One region of the Martinezella sp. CNPSo 3959 genome, then DNA from elsewhere that is predicted to be linked to it. Evidence: predicted binding sites of a transcription regulator. Region 1 holds the regulator's gene; each other region holds the start of a gene.
The links. The regulator LexA, encoded in region 1, represses DNA repair genes until DNA is damaged. The targets are predictions, from matches to a motif close to TGTTCNNNNTGTGTTCNG.
Positions count from the first base shown of each region.

Region 2: a site for LexA is predicted at 4,280-4,297, ahead of recA (recombinase RecA). Genes of this name have one in related genera too.
Region 3: a site for LexA is predicted at 3,656-3,673, ahead of AC13RE_RS18210 (YifB family Mg chelatase-like AAA ATPase). Genes of this name have one in related genera too.

Region 1 covers NZ_JBXSOV010000001.1:168,226-176,302, reverse strand. Annotated here, with positions in the region: gene AC13RE_RS00940 (FtsB family cell division protein) at 1-201, opposite strand, end outside; gene eno (phosphopyruvate hydratase) at 421-1,695, opposite strand; gene kdsA (3-deoxy-8-phosphooctulonate synthase) at 1,844-2,683, opposite strand; gene AC13RE_RS00925 (VOC family protein) at 2,680-3,567, opposite strand; gene lexA (transcriptional repressor LexA) at 3,986-4,708, shown strand; gene AC13RE_RS00915 (ComEC/Rec2 family competence protein) at 4,689-7,157, opposite strand; gene gltA (citrate synthase) at 7,449-8,077, shown strand, end outside.
Region 2 covers NZ_JBXSOV010000001.1:448,960-457,036, reverse strand. Annotated here, with positions in the region: gene cckA (cell cycle histidine kinase CckA) at 1-894, shown strand, start outside; gene trpS (tryptophan--tRNA ligase) at 1,121-2,140, shown strand; gene AC13RE_RS02360 (pseudouridine-5'-phosphate glycosidase) at 2,199-3,125, opposite strand; gene AC13RE_RS02355 (carbohydrate kinase family protein) at 3,172-4,116, opposite strand; gene recA (recombinase RecA) at 4,356-5,441, shown strand; gene alaS (alanine--tRNA ligase) at 5,616-8,077, shown strand, end outside.
Region 3 covers NZ_JBXSOV010000008.1:108,967-117,043, reverse strand. Annotated here, with positions in the region: gene AC13RE_RS18230 (LysE family translocator) at 1-11, opposite strand, end outside; gene AC13RE_RS18225 (cysteine hydrolase family protein) at 36-593, opposite strand; gene AC13RE_RS18220 (hypothetical protein) at 723-944, shown strand; gene cysK (cysteine synthase A) at 968-1,936, shown strand; gene AC13RE_RS18210 (YifB family Mg chelatase-like AAA ATPase) at 2,033-3,565, opposite strand; gene gshB (glutathione synthase) at 3,757-4,704, opposite strand; gene AC13RE_RS18200 (cupin domain-containing protein) at 4,813-5,316, opposite strand; gene AC13RE_RS18195 (endonuclease/exonuclease/phosphatase family protein) at 5,414-6,409, opposite strand; gene AC13RE_RS18190 (YraN family protein) at 6,510-6,890, opposite strand; gene rsmI (16S rRNA (cytidine(1402)-2'-O)-methyltransferase) at 6,883-7,791, opposite strand; gene dnaN (DNA polymerase III subunit beta) at 8,044-8,077, shown strand, end outside.

The DNA.
Region 1 (8,077 bases):
CTTTTCAAGGTGCTCGCGCCTGGCGACAAGATCAGCCAACTCCTTGGCACGGTCGACGCGGCGCCGCTCGAAAACCTCGGTCGCCTTCAGGCCGTAATCGCCATGAATGCAATGATAACCGAAGTAGCTCACAAAAGCGATGGTGATGGCGGGAAGGATGAGACGGCCGAACCTTCTCTTCTTATGATACTTTGTCCACATACTCGCTCGTCACGCTCTGGCTTTACGCGATCTCCTCAAAGCCTATTCGGCCCAAACAAGATCACATGAAATCAAATACCTGGAGCCAAGATAACCGGCAGAGATTAACCGTCCGTTGACTCTAACTGCCAGGGCCAACAAAAAACCGCGCCCGAAGGCGCGGTTCGATCCAAGCGAACAATCTGGCCGCAGACCCGTGCGGATCCAAGGCTTCAGATATCAGCCACGAAGAATGGAGCGGCCGGCATATTTTGCCTGCGGGCCGAGCGCTTCCTCGATACGGATGAGCTGGTTGTACTTGGCAAGACGGTCCGAACGCGACAGCGAGCCGGTCTTGATCTGGCCGCAGTTGGTGGCAACGGCAAGATCGGCGATCGTGGAATCTTCCGTTTCGCCGGAGCGGTGCGACATGACGGCGGTGTAGTTCGCCTTGTGCGCAGTTTCCACGGCGTCGAGGGTCTCGGTCAGCGAGCCGATCTGGTTGACCTTGACGAGGATCGAGTTGGCTACACCCATGCCGATGCCATCGCGCAGGCGGGCAGAGTTGGTGACGAACAGATCGTCGCCGACGAGCTGCGTCTTCTTGCCGATGAGGTCGGTCAGCGTCTTCCAGCCTTCCCAATCGTCTTCAGCCATGCCGTCTTCGATCGAAACGATCGGATACTTGGCGGCGAGTTCTGCGAGGTATTCAGCCATGGCGCCGGATTCCAGCGTACGGCCTTCGCCTTCAAGAACGTACTTGCCGTCCTTGAAGAATTCGGTCGAGGCGCAATCGAGGCCGAGAGCGATTTCTTCGCCCGGCTTGTAGCCCGCCTTCTCGATCGACTTCATGATGAAGTCGAGAGCTGCAGGCGCGCTGGAAAGGCCCGGTGCGAAACCGCCTTCGTCGCCGACGTTGGTGTTGTGGCCTTGCGATGCCAGTTCCTTCTTCAGAACGTGGAAGACTTCCGAACCCATGCGGACGGCTTCGCGGATCGAGTCGGCGCCGATCGGCAGGATCATGAATTCCTGGAAGTCGATCGGGTTGTCGGCATGAGCGCCACCGTTGATGATGTTCATCATCGGAACCGGCAGCAGGCGGGCGTGAGCGCCGCCGACATAACGGTAGAGCGGCAGGTTGGCACTCTGGGCAGCAGCCTTGGCAACGGCGAGCGAGACGCCGAGGATGGCATTGGCGCCAAGGCGCGACTTGTTCGGCGTGCCATCGAGCTCGATCATGATGTTGTCGAGCTGGATCTGGTTTTCGGCATCCATGCCGCCGATCGCATCGAAGATTTCCGAATTGACGGCTTCGACGGCCTTCTCGACACCCTTGCCATGGTAGCGCTTGCCGCCATCGCGAAGCTCGACGGCTTCATGTGCGCCGGTCGACGCACCCGACGGAACCGCCGCGCGGCCCAAGCTGCCGTCTTCGAGGTAGACATCGACTTCAACGGTCGGATTGCCACGGCTGTCGAGAATCTCGCGGGCGATAATGTCGGTGATTGCGGTCATGATAGCTCCCTGCTCGCTGGTTTATAAATCGATTTAAATCGTCTTAATCGAAGGCGCGGAAATTTCAATGGCGATCCGCGCCGCGATTTGGCACTCCTACAGGCCCGTAACGCAAGTTCATGTCAGCCTGTTGAATGCCGGCTACGTTTCAGGCCTTGGCGATAGCGTCGAAGGCCAGCAGCTTTTCCAGAAGCCGCGGCATATCCTTCAGATAGACCATGTTCGGGCCATCGGACGGTGCATTGTCCGGGTCCTCATGTGTCTCGACAAAAACACCGGCGACGCCGACAGCGACCGCGGCGCGTGCCAGCGTCTCGACGAACCGGCGATCGCCGCCGGTCGAACCGCCCTGCCCGCCTGGCTGCTGCACGGAATGGGTCGCGTCGAAGATGACGGGCGCGCCCATCGCCGCCATGATCGGCAGCGAGCGCATATCCGAGACCAGCGTATTATAGCCAAAGGAGGCGCCGCGCTCGCAAAGAAGAATATTCGGATTGCCGCTTTCGTTCAGCTTGGCAAGCACGTTCTTCATATCCCATGGCGCCAGGAACTGGCCTTTCTTGACGTTGACCACGCGGCCAGTCTTGGCAGCGGCAACCAGAAGGTCTGTCTGGCGCGACAGGAAGGCCGGGATCTGCAGGATATCGACCGTCTTGGCAACGATGGCGCACTGCTCTTCCGTGTGGATGTCGGTCAGGACGGGAAAGCCATATTCCTTCTTGAGGTCGGCAAAAATTTCCAAGGCCTTCTCCAGGCCGATGCCGCGCTTGCCCGACAGCGATGTGCGGTTCGCCTTGTCGAAGGAGGACTTGTAGATAAGGCCGATGCCGAGCTTGCCGCAGAGTTCCTTCAGCACGCCGGCAATCATAAAGGCATGATCGCGGCTTTCCATCTGACAGGGGCCGGCGATCAGCGACAGCTTTGCAGTATTGGAAAAAAGGACCTTGGAGGCACCCTCGCCGACGGTGACTTCGGAATTTGTGCTCATTTTGTCTCCTCAAAGGCGAACAATGCGCCCTGACCGGGCGCCAACCTCGCCAATAGACGATTGTTCTTACGCGTATAGGTGACGCCGTTAGCAGTGAAATGCGACGATGTCACGGAAAGATCGCGTGTTTTGAAAAGGATTGCCCGCGCCCTGAGCCCCGGATCAGTCGTGCGAACAGGCAGATCATAGAACGCCTCCATGCCTTCCGGCGTCAAAATCTCCAGATCGGCGTTGGCCGCCTTGATGGTCAAGCCGAAGGAATGCTCCGTTATTTGCGGGCTGCCGACAACGTCTTCGAAGAAGCGGCGATAGACGGCCGGTTGCGGCGCGCAAAGCGCTACCCGCGCAATGCCGGTCACGCCGTTCTCGTGACGCTCAAGCACGCTGCGGTCAGCCGGCAGCGGATTGATGCGCTGACAGCAGAAGGCGAGAAAGTCTGGCGCGCGCAGATCAGCGGCAAAGGCGAGACGAAAGCCGGCCGTGGTTTCCGTTCCGTCCGGCATCTTCATCGGACGGGAAAAATCCAGCATTCGCCCAGCGGAAATCGCCGCCGCGTTGAAGCGCTCGTCATCCGCCACCGCATCATCCGTGCCGAACACCACGGCCGAAAAACCATCTTCCCCCACCCGGAAACGATAAGCCTGATCGCGCGCGACGAAAACATTGCCGTCCAAAATGCTCTTCTCGCACTGCTCCGGAGATGCCACGCTCAGGGGTTCGAGATAGGTTTTATCGGCAAAGAAGACGCAGGCGTTCTGCGTGCCAAAGGGATGACGCGCATCCGGAGCCACCGTGAAACCGAGCTTGCCGAGGCGTTCGCGCGCCAGAGCGATATTGACGGTCGGCAGCACGAGATGATCCAGCGGGTGCGGTGACGAAATCATGGTTCCTCCTATCTGCCTTTGGCAGCAGATTTGCGCCCTTCCCCCGCGTAATTCAAGATAGGAGCATGGAACACTCAACGCACAGGGACAGGACCGAAAGCAATCTCACAAACGTGATTGCTGATTCTTACCGTCAACGCGTGTGGCCAATGACGTCCAATATGGATCCGCTTCTTGAATACGCCGACCGAGCAGCAAAGCCCGAGAACGGAAATGGCGATATTTTCTATATTTTTCAAATGGTTGCGGCCTATATAACGTCTCAACATCCTAAGCCGACCCATTCGTAAGTCGTAATTATTTAACTGACACTACAAGGCTTTACCGAAATTTAAGCACTTGCGGAACACATATGGAACATATAGTGTCCGTTCTGGATTTGTTTCACGGCTTTTCTTGATTCTGGGGTTCCAAGACGATGTTGACGCGCAAGCAGCAGGAACTGCTTCTCTTCATTCACGAACGCATGAAGGAATCCGGTGTTCCGCCGTCCTTCGACGAGATGAAGGATGCATTGGATTTGGCATCCAAATCCGGTATCCATCGTCTGATCACGGCGCTGGAGGAGCGCGGCTTTATCCGCCGGCTGCCGAACAGGGCCAGGGCTCTCGAAGTCATCAAGCTCCCGGATGCTTATAATCCCAGCCTTCAGCCGCGTCGCGGCTTTTCGCCGAGCGTCATCGAGGGCAGCCTCGGCAAGCCGCAGCCCGTTGCCCCGCCCGCTCCGTCGAAGGTGGCAAATGACGATCACAACGGCTCGGCGTCCGTACCGGTGATGGGTCGCATCGCAGCCGGCGTTCCGATCTCGGCCATCCAGAACAATACGCACGACATTACCGTTCCCGCCGACATGCTCGGCTCCGGCGAACATTATGCGCTTGAAGTTCGAGGGGATTCGATGATCGACGCCGGAATTTTCGACGGCGATACGGTCATTATCCGCAATTCGACCACGGCCAATCCCGGCGATATCGTCGTTGCACTCGTCGACGATGAAGAAGCTACCTTGAAGCGCTTCCGTCGCAAGGGTGCCTCCATCGCGCTGGAAGCCGCGAACCCAGCCTATGAAACCCGCATCTTCGGGCCAGATCGCGTCAAGGTTCAGGGCAAGCTCGTCGGCCTTATTCGTCGCTATCACTGACCGGTGAATTGTCCGGGACTGGCGGCGCCTTTGCAATTGGCGCGTCGAATTTGCCGGTGCGCCAATCATAGGTTCGATGCCTGGTCCATGGGCGCTGCGGGTTATTGAATGCGGCGGATATAATGGGTGTGTCTGAGGTAAGCACCATTTCAATGGAGCCGGTTTTGCGCAATGTCGCACCGGTTATGAGCGTTGCTCCGGAACGGCAATGATCCAGCCGCAGCCGGATTGGCGTCACGACAATGCTCCCGGTGTCGCAAGCCGCGGGCAGATAGGCCGCGTTCTCGATGGTGACCAATATCGCGCCGTTTTCGAGCATGGCGACACACCATGCTCCCTTCTGACAGGCAAAGCTGCCTTGCATGGTGCGGTCCAAAGCTTCTTCCATTGCGGTGCGGACCGCCTTCTCCTCCTCGTTACTTAGTCGCTTGTGCCGATCCGTCTTGCTGATCTGCGGAAGCCGGCTATCGGTCGGAAGCATGGTCGGCGGTTGATGTTCGGCTGCGACCAGTGCTTTTTGCCATTGCTCGAAGATGAAGGCCTGCGGTCTCTCGCGATTGGTGGCGAGGATATCATCCTGGCGCAAGGCAACCAGAATACCATCTTCCGAGATCATCAGATCCGGCTTCGGCACACCAGAGCCGAACGCGGCCACACCGACAGATGACAGCAGCAGCAACAGGCCCAGATGGCGAAGCCGGGTCCGCAACATGCTCATGATCAGGAAGCCGGCGATGAAAGTCGGCATCAGCCAGCTGGGCTGGCGGCCGAAAGTGATATCACCTCCCCACCCAGCCACCGTTTTTGCAATAGCGATCACAAGCTCCAGTCCCTCTCCGGTGACTTTCCAGAACGGTCCATCGATTCCGAAAGGCATCAGCAGCATCGCCATCATACCGAAGGGCATGACGATGAAAGAGACGACGGGCATGGCCGCAAGGTTGGCAGCAAGTCCATATGTCGCCAACCGGTGAAAGTGCTCGATCGAGAAGATGGCCGTCGACGCACCGCCGATGAACGAGGTCGACATCACGCCTCCAAAGAAGCGTGTGACGAACAGTAGCGGACTTAACAGACGGATGCGCGGCAGGATGTTTTCGCGATGCCGCCGTCGTTTCCAGAGCGAATAGCCTGATACCAGCGCCAGCGTTGCGGCGTAAGACATCTGGAAACTCGGACCGAGTACCTGAGACGGTGACAAGACCAGGATGACGATGGCTGAGAGCGCCACATTGCGCAAGCTGATGGATGGCCTGTCGAAAAGCACGGCCACCAGCATGATCGCCATCATGATGAAGGCGCGCTCGGCGGAGACGCCGAATCCGGAAATGAGGTAATAGGCCGTTACCGTTAGAAGCGCGCCGAAGGCTGCGAACTTCTTCGTCGGCCAGGCCTGGACGACACCGGGAAACAGGCTGAACAAATAGCGCAGACCGACATAGAAGATGCCGGCCGACAGCGCCATGTTGAGGCCGGAAATTGCAATGATGTGGGTCAGGCCGGCAATTCTCAGGGCTTCGGTCGTATCCTTCGAGATCGCACGTCGCTCATCGGTGACAAGTGCTGCTGCAAAGGCGCCGGTGTCTCCAGGCAAGGTTTGCCTGATGCGGTCGCCGATGCTGTTGCGCAGGCCAGCGAGCCAGATATCGGCCGCATCCAGTAACGAGCCGGCAGCATCGTCACCGGATGGCGACAATAATTCCGGCGTTCCGTAGGCAAAGCCATTCGCGCCGATGCCGTTGAAATAAGAGCTGAAAGCGAAATCGTTAAGACCCGTCAATGCCGGTCCGGCCGGAGGTGTCAGGCGCGCCCTGCCCCGGATCCGATCCCCCAGATCGAACGACTCCGCCTGCTTGCGCACGAAGACCGTAACCCGCTGGGGTGCGCGGCGGATAGAGGGTTTTTCCGTCGCCTCGACGCGGACGACATAGCGCCAGCGCCCATTGTCATAGGATTCCCGTCGCTCGATCTGCCCGGTCACGGTCGTCGTCACGGCCGAGTCGAGCATGACGGTGGAAACCCGCCAACTTTCCCACTGGGCCAGCGCCATGCCCAGGCAGATGAGCATACCGGCGAAAAGTGTGTGATGAAGCAGCCTGCCCGCATCGCGCTTTAGCAAAAAACCCAAAGCAAACAGAACGAGGCCTGCGAGAAACGCCTGCGGAGGCGGATCGATTTGCGCCTCGAACCAGATAATCGCACCCAAACCCATATAGATCGGTGCGAAAAGAACAGCACGGCCATGGGCCGCCTCCTCCGCAATCAAGCCGAGGACAGCGGTTCCAAGGCGCTTCGGAACACGCAGCAAACGCGACGTCAGCGGCGCCTGATCCTGTGTTCGTTCCCATTGTCGCGCTTTGGCGCTAGGGGTAATCGCGGTGGAAAAGGCGCGAGGTTGCGGAGACGCGGTGACGTCCCTGCTCTCTTCCTGCTGGTCGGATGCCTCCAAATTAGGCACTCGCTGACTGCCCCCGCGCCAAATTACAGCTTCTGCGCGATTTGTGCCGTCACCACACAGTGAATTCAACTGAAATCGGCGGGAACAAAGCTCAATTGGGCCGGTTTCCCGGCGTAGCATACGAAAGGGCGCTTCTGCAGTGCCCAAAAGTTGATACTGCATTGCACAATTCAGCGTTAGGATAACTTGGCATTAGGCTCTGGATCATATAGCTAGTCGGTAGTCGCTTAACCTTTTGGCGCTTTTTATGGCGTCAATCCCGCCAAATCTTGGAGGATCAGCATGACGGAACAAAGCGCGAAACTAACTTGGGGTGAAAAGACGGTGGACCTGCCGGTCAAGACCGGAACCATCGGCCCGAGTGTCATTGATATTGGTGCCCTTTATAAGAACACCTCTACTTTCACTTACGATCCTGGTTTCACCTCCACCGCATCGTGCGAGTCGAGCATCACCTATATCGATGGCGACGAAGGCGTTCTGCTGCACCGCGGTTATCCGATCGATCAGCTGGCCGAACACGGCGATTTCCTGGAAGTCTGCTACCTCCTTCTCTACGGCGAACTGCCGACGGCAGCGCAGAAGAAGGACTTCGACTATCGCGTGACCCACCACACGATGGTGCATGAGCAGATGTCGCGCTTCTTCACAGGCTTCCGCCGTGACGCGCATCCGATGGCCGTCATGTGCGGCTGTGTCGGCGCGCTCTCTGCCTTCTATCACGACTCGACCGACATCACCGATCCGCACCAGCGCATGGTTGCAAGCCTGCGCATGATCGCCAAGATGCCGACGCTCGCCGCCATGGCCTATAAGTACCATATCGGCCAGCCCTTCGTTTATCCGAAGAACGATCTCGACTATGCGTCCAACTTCCTGCGCATGTGCTTTGCCGTTCCCTGCGAAGAATA
Region 2 (8,077 bases), 280 kb from region 1:
GACGTCGATTACGGGTGCGACCTCTGGCCGGTCAAAACCGATCTCTCACAGTTCGAGCAGGTGCTGATCAACCTCTGCGTCAATGCCCGCGATGCCATGCCGGGCGGCGGTACGCTGACGTTGCGCACCCGCAATCTGCGTGCGGCCGATGTCAGCGCCTTCAACTATCCCTACCTTCCGCATGAGGAGATGGTGCTCGTCGAGGTCAGCGATACCGGAACCGGTATCGCGCCTGAGATCATGGACAAGATTTTCGAGCCCTTCTTCACGACCAAGGAAGTGGGCAAGGGCACCGGCCTCGGCCTTGCCATGGTTTACGGCATCATCAAGCAGTCCGGCGGCTACATCCAGCCGGAATCGGAAGTGGGCAAGGGAACGACCTTCCGCATTTTCCTGCCGCGGCACATCGTGGAAATGCCTTCGGTAACGGAAGCGAAAGTGTCGGAAAGCCGCGATGTTACGGCCATGGACCAGGGTGCGGGTGTCGCCGCTTCTCCGGAAGAACCGGCCGATCTTACAGGCAAGTCCGCTGTCGTGCTGCTTGTCGAGGACGAAGAGGCGGTACGCCGTGGTGGCAAGCGCATGCTTGAGACGCGGGGTTATACCGTCCACGAGGCCGGCTCCGGCGTTGAGGCGCTCGACATCATGGAGGAGCTAGACGGACAGGTTGATGTCGTCGTCTCCGACGTCGTCATGCCCGAGATGGACGGGCCGTCGCTGCTGCGCGAATTGCGCAAGAAATATCCGGATCTGAAGTTCATCTTTGTTTCGGGGTATGCCGAGGATGCCTTTGCCCGCAACCTGCCAGCGGACGCCCAATTCGGCTTCCTGCCGAAGCCATTCTCGCTGAAGCAGCTTGCCGTCGTCGTGCGCGAGACGCTGGACAAGAATTAAGTGAGGGGTGTTTTGCGCCTCTCCATGTTGCCGATTACGGCGCAACGGTGTAATCAACCGCCCATGATCGACCTCGCCAAGCCCGTTTTCCAAATGTGGTGGCGCTCCTTCTAGGAGCGGCAGTCGTCATGTCTTGAAATCGACCCTGCCGCCGTAATCCGGCAGGCATGGTCCATTTCCGTTTTTCCCTTCCCGATTGCGGCGGCTCCTTTTGCGGAGCAATGAAATGTTTTCCCCTACCGATAATCGTCCCGTCATCCTGACGGGCGATCGGACCACGGGTCCACTCCATCTCGGCCATTATGCCGGGTCGCTGAAAAGCCGCGTTGCACTTCAGCACAGCCATGAGCAATTCCTGCTCTTGGCGGATACGCAGGCACTGACCGACAATGCGCATGATCCCCAGAAAGTGCGGCGCAACGTCCTTGAAGTCGCCACGGACTATCTTGCAGTCGGCATCGATCCGGCGCTGACAACGATCTGCCTTCAATCCGCTTTACCCGCGCTGGCGGAATTGACACTGCTCTATTTGAATTTCGTTACGGTCAGTCGCCTGGAGCGCAATCCGACGATCAAGACGGAAATGCAGCTGCGCGGTTTCGAACGCGATGTGCCAGCTGGCTTTCTCTGCTACCCGGTGGCGCAGGCTGCCGATATCACCGCCTTCAAGGCGACCGTCGTTCCCGTCGGGGAGGATCAGGCGCCGTTGATCGAGCAGACCAATGAGATCGTTCGCCGTCTCAACCGACAGATCGGGCGAGACGTTCTGGTGGAGGCAACAGCGATAGTGCCGGCGGTCGGGCGTCTGCCCGGCGTCGACGGCAAGGCGAAGATGAGCAAATCGCAGGGTAATGCGATCCCGCTTTCGGCATCGTCCGATGAGATCAGGGATGCGGTGCGGCGCATGTATACCGATCCGGATCACCTTCGCGTCAACGATCCAGGCAAGGTCGAAGGAAATGTCGTCTTCACCTATCTCGATGCTTTTTGTGAGGATCGGCGGTTGGTCGACGAGATGAAGGCGCATTATCACCGCGGCGGACTTGGCGACGTCACCTTGAAGAGACATCTCGAGGATGTCCTGCAGGCGCTGCTCGCGCCGATCCGAGAGCGTCGCGCGCGTTATGCCGCCGAACCGGACTATGTGATGGCAGTCTTGCGGGAGGGGACGCGAAAGGCGAGGGAGCGGACAGAGGCTACGCTTGCCGAATTGAGGTCTGCTCTGGGTCTTTTCTCTCTCACTTGAAAGAAAGAGAACGGCCGGGCGCTCGCACACCCGGCCATTCCTGTGACGACGGCCTTGATTAGTCCGCCAGAGCTACGGCGATTTCCGCGGCCAAACGCGCATTGTTTTCGACAAGCGCGATATTGGTCTTGAGGCTGCGGCCTTCGGTGATGTCGAAGATCGTGCTCAGCAGATAAGGCGTAACCGCTTTGCCGGTGATCTCGTCGCGCTCGGCACTGTCGAGGGCCCGCTCGATATAGATTTCCATCTCCTCGCGCGGGATCTCGTCGGCTTCCGGAACCGGATTGGCGATCAGCATACCGCCATCGATGCCCAGCTGCTCGCGCGTCGTCTGGAAGTTGGCGATGGCCGCCGGGCTGTTCAGCGTCAGCGGGCTTGTCAGGCCGGATGAGCGCGACCAGAAGGCCGGGAACTCGGTGCTGTCGTAAGTCACGACCGGAACACCACGGGTTTCCAGCACTTCGAGCGTCTTCGGAATATCGAGGATCGCCTTGGCTCCGGCGCAGACGACGATAACGCCGGTGCGGGACAGCTCTTCAAGGTCGGCCGAAATATCGAAGCTCTCTTCCGCGCCGCGATGGACGCCGCCGATGCCGCCGGTAGCAAATACCTTGATGCCGGCGCGGGCTGCGGCGATCATCGTGGCGGCCACGGTGGTCGCGCCCGTGCGGCGCTCGGCGATCGCAAAGGCGATATCAGCGCGGGAGACCTTCATCGCCCCTTCCGTCTTGGCAAGGGCTTCCAGCTCTTCCGGCTCGAGGCCGATATGCAGGGTGCCATGGATGACGGCGATGGTTGCGGGTACAGCGCCTTCCTGACGGATGATCGCCTCAACGCTGCGCGCCATCTCGATATTGCCTGGATAGGGCATGCCGTGGGTGATGATCGTCGATTCCAGAGCAACGATCGGCGCACCGCGGAGCTTTGCGGCAGCGACTTCCTTCGAATAGGAGATCGGAAGCAGGGGCGAGATAGGCTGGGTCATTGTCGTTTCCAATTCACTGAAACAATATACGCGTCTTGAGCAGGCTTCATGACAGAATTTCGGCCTCGGGAACAAGGGCCAGGGCCGCGTTTAGCAGCTCGGGAGAGAGATTTTCTGCCGTTGCGTAGGGAGACTGGACGGTGATTGCCGCTGCCGCCGCGCCATGACGTATGGCTTCCGCGAGATCGTGGCCGGCCATCAGCGCCGACAGAACGCCGGAAGCAAGCGAATCTCCCGCACCGGTGACATCGGCTACATCTTCGACGATAGGCGGCTGCAGGCTGACGATGGTATCGCGCGAGAATGCGATCAGGGGGCGTTTCCCGCGGGTGATCACGCCATTACGCAGGCCGAGCGCTCGCAAAGCGCTCACCCATTCGCGTGGGTCCTCCGGGCGCATTTCAGTCAACGCCGCGGCTTCGGCTTCGTTGAGGAACAGGTGATTGATGCCGGCAAGGCTTGGCTTCAGCCGCACCACTTTTGCCGGTGAGATGGCGATAGCGGCGACCGGCTTGCCGCATAGAGCAGCTCTTGCCGCGATTGCGCCTAAGGTTTCGGCAGGCAGATTGGCGTCGCAGAGAATGAGGTCCGTTTCATCGAAGGCATCGCGAACGGCGCGAATCGCCAGGCGTCGCGGAACGAAGAGCTTGTAGAGCTCCATATCGGCAAGCGCGATGACCAGATTGCCGTCATTCTCGAGGATCGCGGTATAGCTCGGCGTCTTGCGATCGAGGAAGACGAAGGGCTTGTCGTCGATGCCGGCATGGCTTGCAGCCTCGGCCACCATTTCGCCGGAGGGGTCGCCGCCGCGCGGCGAGATCAGCTTTACGTCGAAGCCGAGGCGGGCGAGATTTCGCGCCGCATTGAAGCCGCCGCCGCCGGGTTCCTCGAACCATGCGCCGGGGTTGCTGGCGCCAGGCGCCGTCTCGCCGAAGATGCGGCCACGGCGGTCTATGTGGGCGCCGCCGAGAACGAGAATCTTTTTCGCCATAGGGTTATCCTCAGCAGCCGAAAAGACGAATCGAGCGGGGCGGCGATATGCGTGAATTGGCCGCCCCATAACCGTAAGTATCTGGGAAGAAAGAAGAAAACAAAAGTAGAACGGAAATCATTTTATCTTTTTCTTTCAATTGCTTGTTGTGCTCTTGCGATAAGAGAACAAATAGAGTACAGAATTCTCATCGGCGGCGACATTGCTAGAGCGGCTTCAATAACCTAAAGGTGGATCGAATGTCTCAGAATTCTTTGCGGCTTGTAGAGGACAAATCGGTGGATAAAAGCAAGGCACTTGAAGCGGCACTCTCTCAAATTGAGCGGTCGTTCGGCAAGGGCTCGATCATGAAGCTCGGCTCCAACGAGAACGTGGTCGAAATCGAAACGGTTTCCACCGGCTCTCTGAGCCTCGATATCGCTCTCGGCATTGGCGGCTTGCCGAAGGGGCGCATCATCGAAATCTACGGGCCGGAAAGCTCGGGTAAGACGACGCTGGCCCTGCAGACCATTGCAGAGGCACAGAAAAAGGGTGGGATCTGCGCCTTCGTGGACGCAGAACATGCGCTTGATCCGGTCTATGCCCGCAAGCTCGGCGTCGACCTGCAGAACCTGTTGATCTCGCAGCCGGATACCGGCGAACAGGCGCTTGAAATCACCGATACACTGGTGCGCTCCGGCGCGATCGACGTCCTCGTCGTCGACTCCGTTGCGGCATTGACGCCGCGCGCCGAAATTGAAGGCGAAATGGGCGACAGCCTGCCGGGCCTGCAGGCCCGCCTGATGAGCCAGGCGCTGCGCAAGCTCACGGCTTCCATCTCGAAGTCCAACACCATGGTGATCTTCATCAACCAGATCCGCATGAAGATCGGCGTCATGTTCGGTTCGCCGGAAACGACGACGGGCGGTAACGCGCTGAAGTTCTACGCCTCGGTTCGCCTCGATATCCGCCGCATTGGCGCCGTTAAGGAGCGCGAAGAGGTGATCGGCAACCAGACGCGCGTCAAGGTCGTCAAAAACAAGATGGCGCCTCCCTTCAAGCAGGTCGAGTTCGACATCATGTATGGCGAAGGCGTTTCCAAGACCGGCGAACTGGTCGATCTCGGTGTCAAGGCCGGCATCGTTGAAAAGTCCGGCGCCTGGTTCTCCTATAACAGCCAGCGTCTCGGTCAGGGCCGCGAGAATGCGAAAATCTTCCTGCGCGACAATCCGGATCTCTCGCGCGAAATCGAATTGTCGCTGCGCCAGAATGCCGGCCTGATCGCCGATCGTTTCCTGCAGAATGGCGGCCCCGATGCCGATGATGGCGATGCCTCTGGCGAATAAAGGCTTCAGGAAGCAATTCCCGACCTAAGATCGAGACCCAAAAGTCGAAACCGGCCGTATTGTCCAAGGGATGTGCGGCCGGTTTTGTTCGTGCGGCTGGACAGCGCCGGGAGCGGACGATAAAAGCCACTGACTTTGATGCAAGTTGCTGAGCGCAGGACTGAAGGGCCCCATATGAGCGGTGTGAATGAAATCCGGTCGACCTTCCTCGACTATTTTAAGAAAAACGGCCACGAGATCGTGCCGTCGAGCCCGCTGGTGCCGCGCAACGATCCGACATTGATGTTCACCAATGCCGGCATGGTGCAGTTCAAGAACGTGTTCACCGGCCTGGAGCAGCGCCCCTATACGACGGCGTCTACCGCGCAGAAATGCGTGCGCGCCGGCGGCAAGCATAACGACCTCGACAATGTCGGCTATACCGCCCGTCATCACACTTTCTTCGAGATGCTCGGCAATTTCTCCTTTGGCGATTATTTCAAGGAGCGCGCCATCGAGCTTGCCTGGAACCTGATCACCAAGGAATTCGGCCTCGATGCCAAGCGCCTGCTGGTCACGGTCTATCACACCGACGACGACGCCTTTAACCTGTGGAAGAAGATTGCCGGTCTTTCCGACGACAAGATCATCCGCATCGCCACCAGCGACAATTTCTGGGCGATGGGCGATACCGGTCCTTGCGGTCCGTGTTCGGAAATCTTCTACGATCACGGCGATCACATCTGGGGTGGCCCTCCCGGGTCTCCGGAAGAAGACGGCGACCGCTTCATCGAGATCTGGAATCTCGTCTTCATGCAGTTCGAGCAGATCACCAAAGAGCAGCGCGTCGACCTGCCGCGTCCGTCGATCGACACCGGCATGGGTCTCGAGCGCGTTGCCGCCGTGCTGCAGGGCAAGCATGACAACTATGACATCGACCTGTTCCGCGCTCTGATCGAGGCTTCGGAGGAGGCAACGGGTGTGAAGGCCGAGGGCGAGCATCGTGCCAGCCATCGCGTCATCGCCGATCACCTGCGTTCCTCCGCCTTCCTGATTGCCGATGGCGTGCTGCCGTCGAATGAGGGCCGTGGCTACGTGCTTCGCCGCATCATGCGCCGCGCCATGCGCCACGCGCAGCTGCTCGGCGCCAAGGAGCCGTTGATGTGGAAGCTGCTGCCGGCGCTGATCCAGCAGATGGGCCGTGCCTATCCGGAGCTGGTGCGCGCCGAAGCGCTGACCTCCGAGACGCTGAAGCTCGAAGAAACCCGTTTCCGCAAAACGCTGGAACGCGGCCTCTCGCTGCTCAACGATGCCACTTCGGATCTGCATAAGGGCGACAGCCTGGACGGCGAGACCGCCTTCAAGCTCTACGACACATATGGCTTCCCGCTCGACCTGACGCAGGACGCGCTGCGCGCCCGCGGCATCGGCGTCGATATCTCAAGCTTTACCGATGCCATGGAGCGGCAGAAGGCCGAAGCGCGCTCGCATTGGACCGGCTCCGGCGACAAGGCGACCGAAACCATCTGGTTCGAGCTCAAGGAAAAGAACGGCGCGACCGAATTCCTGGGTTACGATACGGAATCTGCCGAAGGCGTCATCCAGGCGATCGTCAGGGATGGCGTTGCCGTTGACAGCGCCTCTGCCGGCGACAAGGTGCAGATCGTGGTCAACCAGACGCCCTTTTACGGCGAGTCCGGTGGCCAGATGGGTGATACCGGCGTGATCTCCAGCGACCAAGGCAAGCTCACCGTCAGCGATACGCAGAAGAAGGGCGAGGGTCTCTTCGTTCACAGCTCCGAAGTTTCGGAAGGCAAGATCAAGGTCGGCGATGCCGTCGTCCTGAGCGTCGATCACAACAGGCGCTCGCGCCTGCGCGCCAACCACTCTGCGACCCATCTGCTGCACGAGGCACTTCGTGAAGTGCTCGGCACCCATGTCGCGCAGAAGGGCTCGCTGGTCGCGCCCGAGCGCCTGCGTTTCGACGTCTCTCATCCGAAGCCGATGTCAGCTGAGGAGCTGAAGGTTGTCGAAGAGATGGCCAACGAGATCATCCTTCAGAACTCGCCTGTTACGACCCGCCTGATGAGCGTCGATGATGCCATCGCGGAAGGTGCGATGGCGCTGTTCGGTGAGAAGTATGGCGATGAAGTCCGCGTCGTGTCGATGGGGCAGGGCGTGCGCGGTGCAAAGTCCGGTAAGCCTTACTCGGTCGAGCTTTGCGGCGGTACGCATGTCTCCGCTACCGGCCAGATCGGTCTCGTGCGCATTCTCGGCGAAAGCGCCGTCGGTGCCGGCGTGCGCCGTATTGAAGCTGTGACCGGCGAATCCGCGCTTAGCTATCTTGCCGAGCAGGACGAGCGCGTAAAGAACCTCGCCTCGACGCTGAAGGTACAGCCGGCAGACGTGGTTTCGCGTGTCGAATCCTTGATGGATGAACGCCGCAAGCTGGAACGTGAATTGGCTGATGCCAAGCGCAAGCTTGCCATGGGCGGCAGCCAAGGCGGCTCCGCCGATGCAGTCCGTGAAGTCAACGGCGTCAAGTTCCTCGGCAAGCCGGTTTCCGGCGTCGACCCTAAGGATCTCAAGGGCATGGCGGATGAGGCTAAGGCAAACCTCGGCTCCGGTGTCGTGACGCTGATCGGCGTTTCCGAAGA
Region 3 (8,077 bases), on a different contig from region 1:
AGATGCGGCATGGAGGCTCCGGCGGAGAAAGCGCTTCAGAAGGAGATTTCGGTCGATGCGACCAGCTTGATTTCATGCGGCCCGGCATCGAAACCGTCAAGCAGCATATTGTGATGGGTGACAATGTCTTCGAAACTCAGTTTGCCCATATCCGCCGTGGTGTGTCCGTCTGATATCAGTGAGACGTCGAAGCCCAGCGAAACGGCGCGCCGCACAGTCGTATCCACGCAGAACTGCGTCATGCAGCCGCCAACGATGAGGTGAGTGACCCCACGGCCCTTGAGCCGTGCCTCCAGATCCGTCTCGAAGAAGGAATCGCAGCTCGTCTTGTGCACGACGACATCTCCGGCTTCCGGCGCGATCTCCCGGCGCAGCTGCCAGCCTTCGCTGCGCTTGGCCAAACGATGGGTCGGGCCGCCGTCATGCTGAATGATGAAGGTGGGAATACCGGTAGCACGGGCGCTGTGTTTCAACGCTGCGAGCTTCGCAACGACCGTCTCCAGAGCGGCATCGATAGCCGGCTGGCGATCCGGCGTGCCGAGGCCCGTCAGGATGGAGTTCTGAAGATCGATCAGGAGCAATGCGGAAGACATGATATCCTTGGGCAAAGCAGTTGCGATGGGCCGTTAACACCTTGGTAATATGTTCGCTCCATCGGCGCAATCGCTTGAAAACGCAAAGGTAGTGCAATAGAGCCGATACCATCTCAGGAGGAAAGCCTCATGACGCTTGCGGCCCTACCTGCCTATTGCGGCGCGCTCTTTGTCGCTGCAGCCATTCCCGGCGCGGGCCTCGTCGCCACCGCTGCCTTCATCGCCGCGCGCCGCCTGAAAAAAACATCCTCAAAAAAGGCCATCGGGAGATTCTTTTCTCACGTGCTTCACGCGAGGAGCGGGTGCGCACTCTGGTTTCCGCACGCGTTTGATCCTATTGTCGTTGCATAAATCCAATTTAGGGAGAGCTACCCATGTCCGACACCCGCAAACCCGGCCGCGGCCGCGTCTACGCCTCGATCACCGATACTATCGGCGATACGCCGATCGTGCGCCTCGACAAGCTGGCGAAGGAGAAGGGCGTCAAGGCCAACATCCTGGCAAAGCTCGAGTTCTTCAATCCGATTGCCTCCGTTAAGGATCGTATCGGCGTCGCCATGATCGAGAGCCTCGAAGCCCAGGGCAAGATCGCTCCCGGCCGGTCCGTGCTGATTGAGCCGACTTCGGGCAATACGGGTATTGCGCTCGCCTTTGCCGCCGCCGCCAAGGGTTATCGCCTTATCCTCACCATGCCGGAAACCATGTCGATCGAGCGCCGCAAGATGCTCGCGCTGCTCGGCGCCGAGCTGGTGCTGACCGAGGGACCGAAGGGCATGAAGGGCGCGATCGCCAAGGCCGAAGAGCTGGCCGCGTCGCTGCCGGATGCTATCATTCCGCAGCAGTTCGAAAATCCCGCCAACCCGGAAATCCACCGTAAGACGACGGCCGAGGAAATCTGGAACGACACCGAAGGCAAGGTCGATATCTTCGTTTCCGGTATCGGCACCGGCGGCACGATCACCGGTGTCGGCCAGGTGCTGAAAGCCCGTAAGCCTGACATCAAGGTCATCGCCGTCGAGCCGGCGGATTCGCCCGTTCTTTCCGGCGGCAATCCCGGCCCGCACAAAATCCAGGGCATCGGCGCCGGCTTCGCACCGAAAGTTCTCGATACGCATGTCTACGATGAGGTGGTCACCGTCAGCAATGACGAGGCTTTCCAGCTTGCCCGGCTCGTGGCGAAGCTCGAAGGGGTGCCGGTCGGCATTTCCTCAGGCGCCGCTCTGACGGCGGCCATTAAGATCGGCCAGCGTCCCGAAAATGAAGGCAAGACCATCGTCGTCATCATCCCGTCCTTCGCCGAGCGCTATCTCTCGACGGCGCTATTCGAAGGGTTGGGCGGCTGAACTAACGGCAGCAACTAATTGGGAAAGGGGTGCTGCGGCACCCCTTTTTGTTTGTGCGGATTAGAGACGATCAGGCGCTGCGAAGGGCTCGAATTTTCAGGCGTGCGCGGCCAGCCGCTCTCCGGCGATGCGATAGGAGATGGCTTCCGCAAGATGGATGCGCCCGACGGTCGGTTTATCGTCCAGATCGGCAAGCGTTCGCGCGACCTTGAGGATGCGATGATAGCCGCGGGCGGAGAATTTCATCTTCTCGGCAGCATCGCGCAGCAATTGCAAGCCGGCGGCGTCTGGCTCGGCGATGGTTTCGATCATCGCGGTCGAGCAGCGGGCGTTGGTGCTGACATCCTTCATGCCGGCTCGTTCGAAGCGTTCCCGCTGTCGTTCGCGGGCGCGGGCGACACGGAGCGCGACATCGGCACTGCTTTCCGCTGATGTCGGCCGGATGAGGTCAGCGGCGGAGACTGCCGGCGCGTCGATGCGAATGTCGATACGATCGAGCAGCGGACCGGAAATACGCCCCTGATAATCGGATGCGCAACGCGGCCCACGGGCGCAGGTGTGGCCCGGTTCGCCGGCCATGCCGCAGCGGCACGGGTTCATTGCCGCGACAAGCTGGATACCGGCCGGATAGGAAACCCTGTGGTTTGCTCTCGCAATGACGCATTCCCCGGTCTCCAGTGGCTGGCGCAGCGCATCGAGCGCCTGCGGCGAAAACTCCGGTAGCTCGTCGAGGAAAAGGATACCGTGATGGGCCAGCGATACCTCGCCGGGCCTCGCACGCAGACCGCCGCCGACGAGCGCAGCCATGGTCGCCGAATGATGCGGCGCGCGATAGGGCCGCCGATCGGAGAGCTTGCCGCCGGAAAGCTGGCCGGCGATCGAATGGATCATCGACACCTCCAGCAGCTCGTTCGTCGACAGGGGCGGCAGGATCGACGGCAGGCGCGAGGCGAGCATCGACTTGCCCGAACCCGGCGGTCCAACGAAAAGTAGATTGTGCCCGCCGGCGGCGGCCACTTCCAGGGCGCGCTTGGCACTTTCCTGCCCCTTGATATCGGCAAGATCGGGCAGATTGGCAACGCTGGCACGAATGGAGGGCTCCGGCCGCGAGAGGACCTGCGTGCCGCGAAAATGATTGGCGAGCGCGATCAGGCTGCGTGGCGCCAGAATATCGATCTCCTTGCCCGCCCAGGCAGCTTCCGGCCCGCTTTCGGCAGGGCAGATCAGCCCCTTGCCCATGGCATTGGCGGCGATCGCTGCGGGAAGAGCGCCGGCAACGGGCGCGATCGTGCCGTCGAGATTGAGTTCGCCGATGACAGTGTAGGAGGACAGGGCATCGGCAGGGATCGCGCCGAGCGCCGCCATCAGACCAAGCGCGATCGCAAGGTCGAAGTGACTGCCCTCCTTGGGCAGATCCGCCGGCGCGAGATTGACCGTGACTTTCTTCGGCGGCAGCGCAAGGCCGGAGGCGTGCAATGCCGCCTGCACCCGCTCCCGACTCTCGGCCACCGCCTTGTCCGGAAGGCCGACGATGTGCATCAGCACCTTGCCCGGCGCGATCATCACCTGCACCTCGACGGGTACGCCCTCAATGCCCTGAAACGCAACCGTACTGACGCGCGCTACCATGCTTATCCCCTGTCGCCGAACCCGTTTGCCGTTACGTGCCCCGACCAGCAAACTTCGGGTTGCAATCTGGCACAAGACAAGGAATGAAACAAGAACAATAAACGAACAAAAACTTCACCCAGGCATGTCGAAATTATCGACATGCCTGGGTGAATATGATCGTTCAGCCGAAAGCGTGGGGAAACTGCCGGTCAGGCCCGCTTGGCTTCGATCGCATCCCAGAGCAGGCTGGCGATATCGGCGCCGCCGAAACGCTTGACTTCGCGGATGCCGGTTGGCGACGTCACGTTGATCTCGGTCATATAGTCGCCGATGACATCGATGCCGACGAGCAGGAAACCGCGTTCCTTCAGGGCCGGTCCGATGCGGGCGCAGATTTCCTTTTCGCGCGCCGTCAGCTCGGTCGCTTCGGCACGGCCGCCGACATGCATGTTGGAGCGGGCATCATGCTCTGCCGGCACGCGGTTGATCGCGCCGACCGCCTCGCCATCGACAAGGATGATGCGCTTGTCGCCCTTGCGAACGTCAGGCAGATATTGCTGGGCAATGAAGGGTTCGCGGAAGAGCTGGCCGAACATTTCGAGAAGAGACGAGAGATTGCGGTCGTCGCGGGTCGAATGAAAGACGCCGGCGCCGCCATTGCCATAGAGCGGCTTCAGGATGATGTCGCCCATCTCATCGCGGAAGCGGCGGATTTCAGCCGGATCGCGGGTGATCAGCGTCTTCGGCATGAGATCGGCGAATTCGGTGACGAAGATCTTTTCCGGCGAATTGCGCACCCAGGCCGGATCGTTGACGACGAGCGTCTTCGGGTGGATGCGCTCGAGTAGATGCGTCGAGGTGATGTAGGCCATGTCGAAGGGCGGATCCTGGCGCAGCAGCACCACGTCCATGGTCGAGAGATCGACACGCTCGGGCTCGCCGAGCTCGAAGTGATCACCCTTGACGTCACGCAGGATCATCGGCTCGACGGAGGCATAGACCTTGCCGTCGCGCATGCTCAGCCGCTCGGGCGTGTAGTGGAAGAGCTTATAGCCGCGGTTCTGCGCCTCGAGGCTCATGGCGAAGGTGGAGTCACCCGCAATGTTGATGCTCTTCACATGGTCCATCTGGACCGCAACATTCTTGATACCAGCCATAGTCAGCCCTCGCTCGAATTTGCGGACAGATGTAGGTCCGCCCGCATCCAAACGCAACGGCTATTCAAGGCTTCCGTCAGGGGCTTGTTCGGCCTGGCCTTGCCGCGCTCAGGCGGCAAGACCCTGTGTGCCGCCCTGGCGGACGAAGTTGCGCAGGCGATAGGCCATGGTCAAAGGCTTCGGGAATGGCTTGCGTAAAAAGGCGACCTTGCGCAGATAGCGATCGATGCGCCATGTCGCCCAGGTGCCGCCGGCGAAATAGGCCACATCGCCGGCGCTGAGCGTGCGCTCAACGCCGTCTTCGGTGGTGATATGCACCTCGCCCTCGAGGATCATCACGGTTTCGTCCCAGCCGAAATACCAGCGAAATTCACCCGCCGTGCAATCCCACAGCGCCGTCATGGCTGCATCGTCCTGCCCGCGCGAATGCTCGGCGATGCGGGCAACCGGATTGCCCGACAAAACCCAGGACGGCTCGATCGGCGCCGGCTTCATCTCCATTTCGTTGCTGGCGCCAGCCACGAAGCTTTTCGACCGCGGCAGCGCGACCACGGCCGGGACGGCACGCGCGGCAAAGGCCGCCATGCTCGCCAACATCAGTTTCAAGACCATGCAATCCCCCAATTCCATGCGCGTCTGCGATCTCATTCGCATGGAAGGGGTAACGGCAGGGTTCATGAAACCGCGCGCATTTTAACGATTGCAGCGATCAGGCGGAAAAACCTTCGATTGCGCAGACGACCATATCGTGGTCGGAGAGCGGCTTGCCTTCTCCGTTGAGGGAGGAAACAAGATGGCTTTCGCCGATCTTCAAGCCGCGGGTAATGAACCAGTCGAGCTTCATGGTACGATCGGGGAAACGTGTGATCAGGCTCGGGCGCGTGCTTGTCTGATCGAGCGGGCCGCCATGGCATTCGAAACCTCGGCCTTCGGCCATGGCGAACAGCGTATCCGTCGAATAATCGCCGCCGGTGTGGTTGCCGGTGTTGAGATCGCCGCCGACCAGGATCGGCAGACCGGGCGCGAAGGCCTCGACCTCATCGATCAATGCCGCCAACTGCCGCTCGCGATAGGCAGCGGTTGCGACGCTTTCGAGGTGAACCGAAACCGCGACCATGGGGCCTGCCTCTGTCTCGACGATGGCGCCGACGGCGCAGCGATCGCCGATGCGCGGCTGCTCGTTGCCGTTGTTGAACCAGACGGCCTCACCGGGCAGACGGATCATGAAAGCATTCTTCAGAGCGACGGAGGCCATTAGGGCGTTACCATGAAAGCCCTTCTCATTAAAATCGTCGCGGCAGTAGGAGCGCTCGATTTCCGAGCCAAGACTGAGTTCGAGAAACTCGACACCATAGGCATGATTCATGCCGAGTTCGCCGGCGATGATCGCGGTCGCGTCGCGCTGTTCGGTACGGGCCATGCCCAGATCCATTTCCGACAGCAGGATGAGCGGCGCACCGGTTTCCCGCAGCTTGGCCGCACTTTCCTCGGGAAAGAGGCAGCGCTCGAGATTCCAGGCAGCGACGGTAAAGGGGAAAGACAGAACCTCGACCGTGGCACCCGTCCCGCCGATGCGCACCGCATTCAGGCAGGCGAGCGACGCAAGCTTTTCGGCGTGAACGGCCGGGGTCTTTTCAAGCGAAAGGAAACCCTTGCGTTCCTCCTGCGAGGGAACGGCAAAGGCGGAAACGGTGTTGCGGATCATGATGGGGCCTGTCGAAATAGCATTGTGTGTGCGGTGGAAGTCGCGAGCGCTTATCGGTCCGGCAATAGGCTGATTTTGTGACGGTCCTGTAACGCCGCGCTCAAAAGGCATCCGGAAAATGCTGCGGCCAGCGGCCGGGGAGCATGGCGACGATGTCATAGCGTTGCGAGAGACGGGCGAAATCCGGTTGCCGCGCGAGCCAGAGATCGCTCGCGGCACGAATGCGGTTTTGCGAAGAGAAGGAAACGGCGTCGATCGCCTCCTGCGCGCCGCGTCTGGATTTGACCTCCACGAAGATAGCGAGATCGCCCTTGCGGGCAACGATATCGATTTCGCCAAGCTTGGTGCGATGACGGATCGCCAGGATGCGATAGCCCTTGAGCATCAGGAAGGCGGCGGCGAGATATTCGGCAACATGGCCGCGCCGCCAGGCCTTTTGCCGCTTCAGCTTCTCGCCGGACCCGGGCTTCGTATCAGCCATGGCGCTCCTTCATGTCGAGCAGGCGCTGGTAAAGCTCCTTGCGCGGCAAGCCGGTCAAGCGCGCAGCCTCCGTTGCCGCCTTGGCGGTCGGCATGGTCCCTGAGAGATCGGCGAGGATGGCATCGACATCGGCCTCCGCCGCGACATTTTCCGCCGGTGGGCCCACGAGCCAGACGATCTCGCCCTTCACATTCTCAACGGCATCATAGAATGCGGCGAGTTCGGATAGCGTACCGCGGCGAAATTCCTCGAAGGTCTTCGTCAGTTCGCGGCAAACGGCGCCGGCACGCTCGCCCCCCAGCACATCGGCAGCGGCGGCAAGAGTCGCAGCGATGCGATGCGGCGATTCAAAGAGGATGAGGGTTGCGGGGATGCCTGCCAGCTCGGCCAGCCGATCCCGCCGGCCCTTGTCCTTGGCGGGCAGGAAACCGGCAAAGAAGAAGGCGTCGTTGGGCAGGCCGGAGCCGACGAGGGCCGCGAGCGGTGCGGAGGCGCCGGGGATGGGAACAACCTTATATCCCGCTTCGATCGCCTGCACCGCAAGACGGTAGCCGGGATCGGAGACGAGCGGCGTGCCGGCGTCCGATACCAGCGCCACCGATCGGCCAGCTTCCAGAGCTTGCAGCAGCCGGGGGCCTGCTTCATCGGCATTGTATTCGTGATAGGCATAAGGCTTGTTCTGGATGCCATAGCGGTCGAGCAGGACACGGGTGACACGCGTATCCTCGCAGGCCAGCACGTCGGCACCGGCCAGCGTCTCCAGCGCCCGCAAAGTGATATCGCCGAGATTGCCGATCGGCGTCGCGACGAGATAGAGCGCCGGTTCAAGGGGGCGGGCCGGGATCTGATTGTTATGCAGGCGGAAACTGCGTGTCCCGCCGCCTGATTGCTCTTCGTTCATGCCGGTCCTGAATTCACTTGGGATAAGCAGCCTTTATGGGCGAGGCACGCACGGACAGCAAGAGCGGTGCAATTCCTGTGGAGCATTGCCGACGAAATGGCGAATTGGCGCCCGACAAATCGCCTATGCCTCTTGCATTCGGATGGAGAAGTCTGCCAAGTTGCCTGTCCAATCTTTCGGGCCTTGTCCGAAAACATGTCGCTCGGGCGCCTCGGGCCGCCCGGCAAGTCACGGTCGAAAGCGGTAGCATCCATGCGTATTACAATAGAGCGGTCGAACCTCCTGA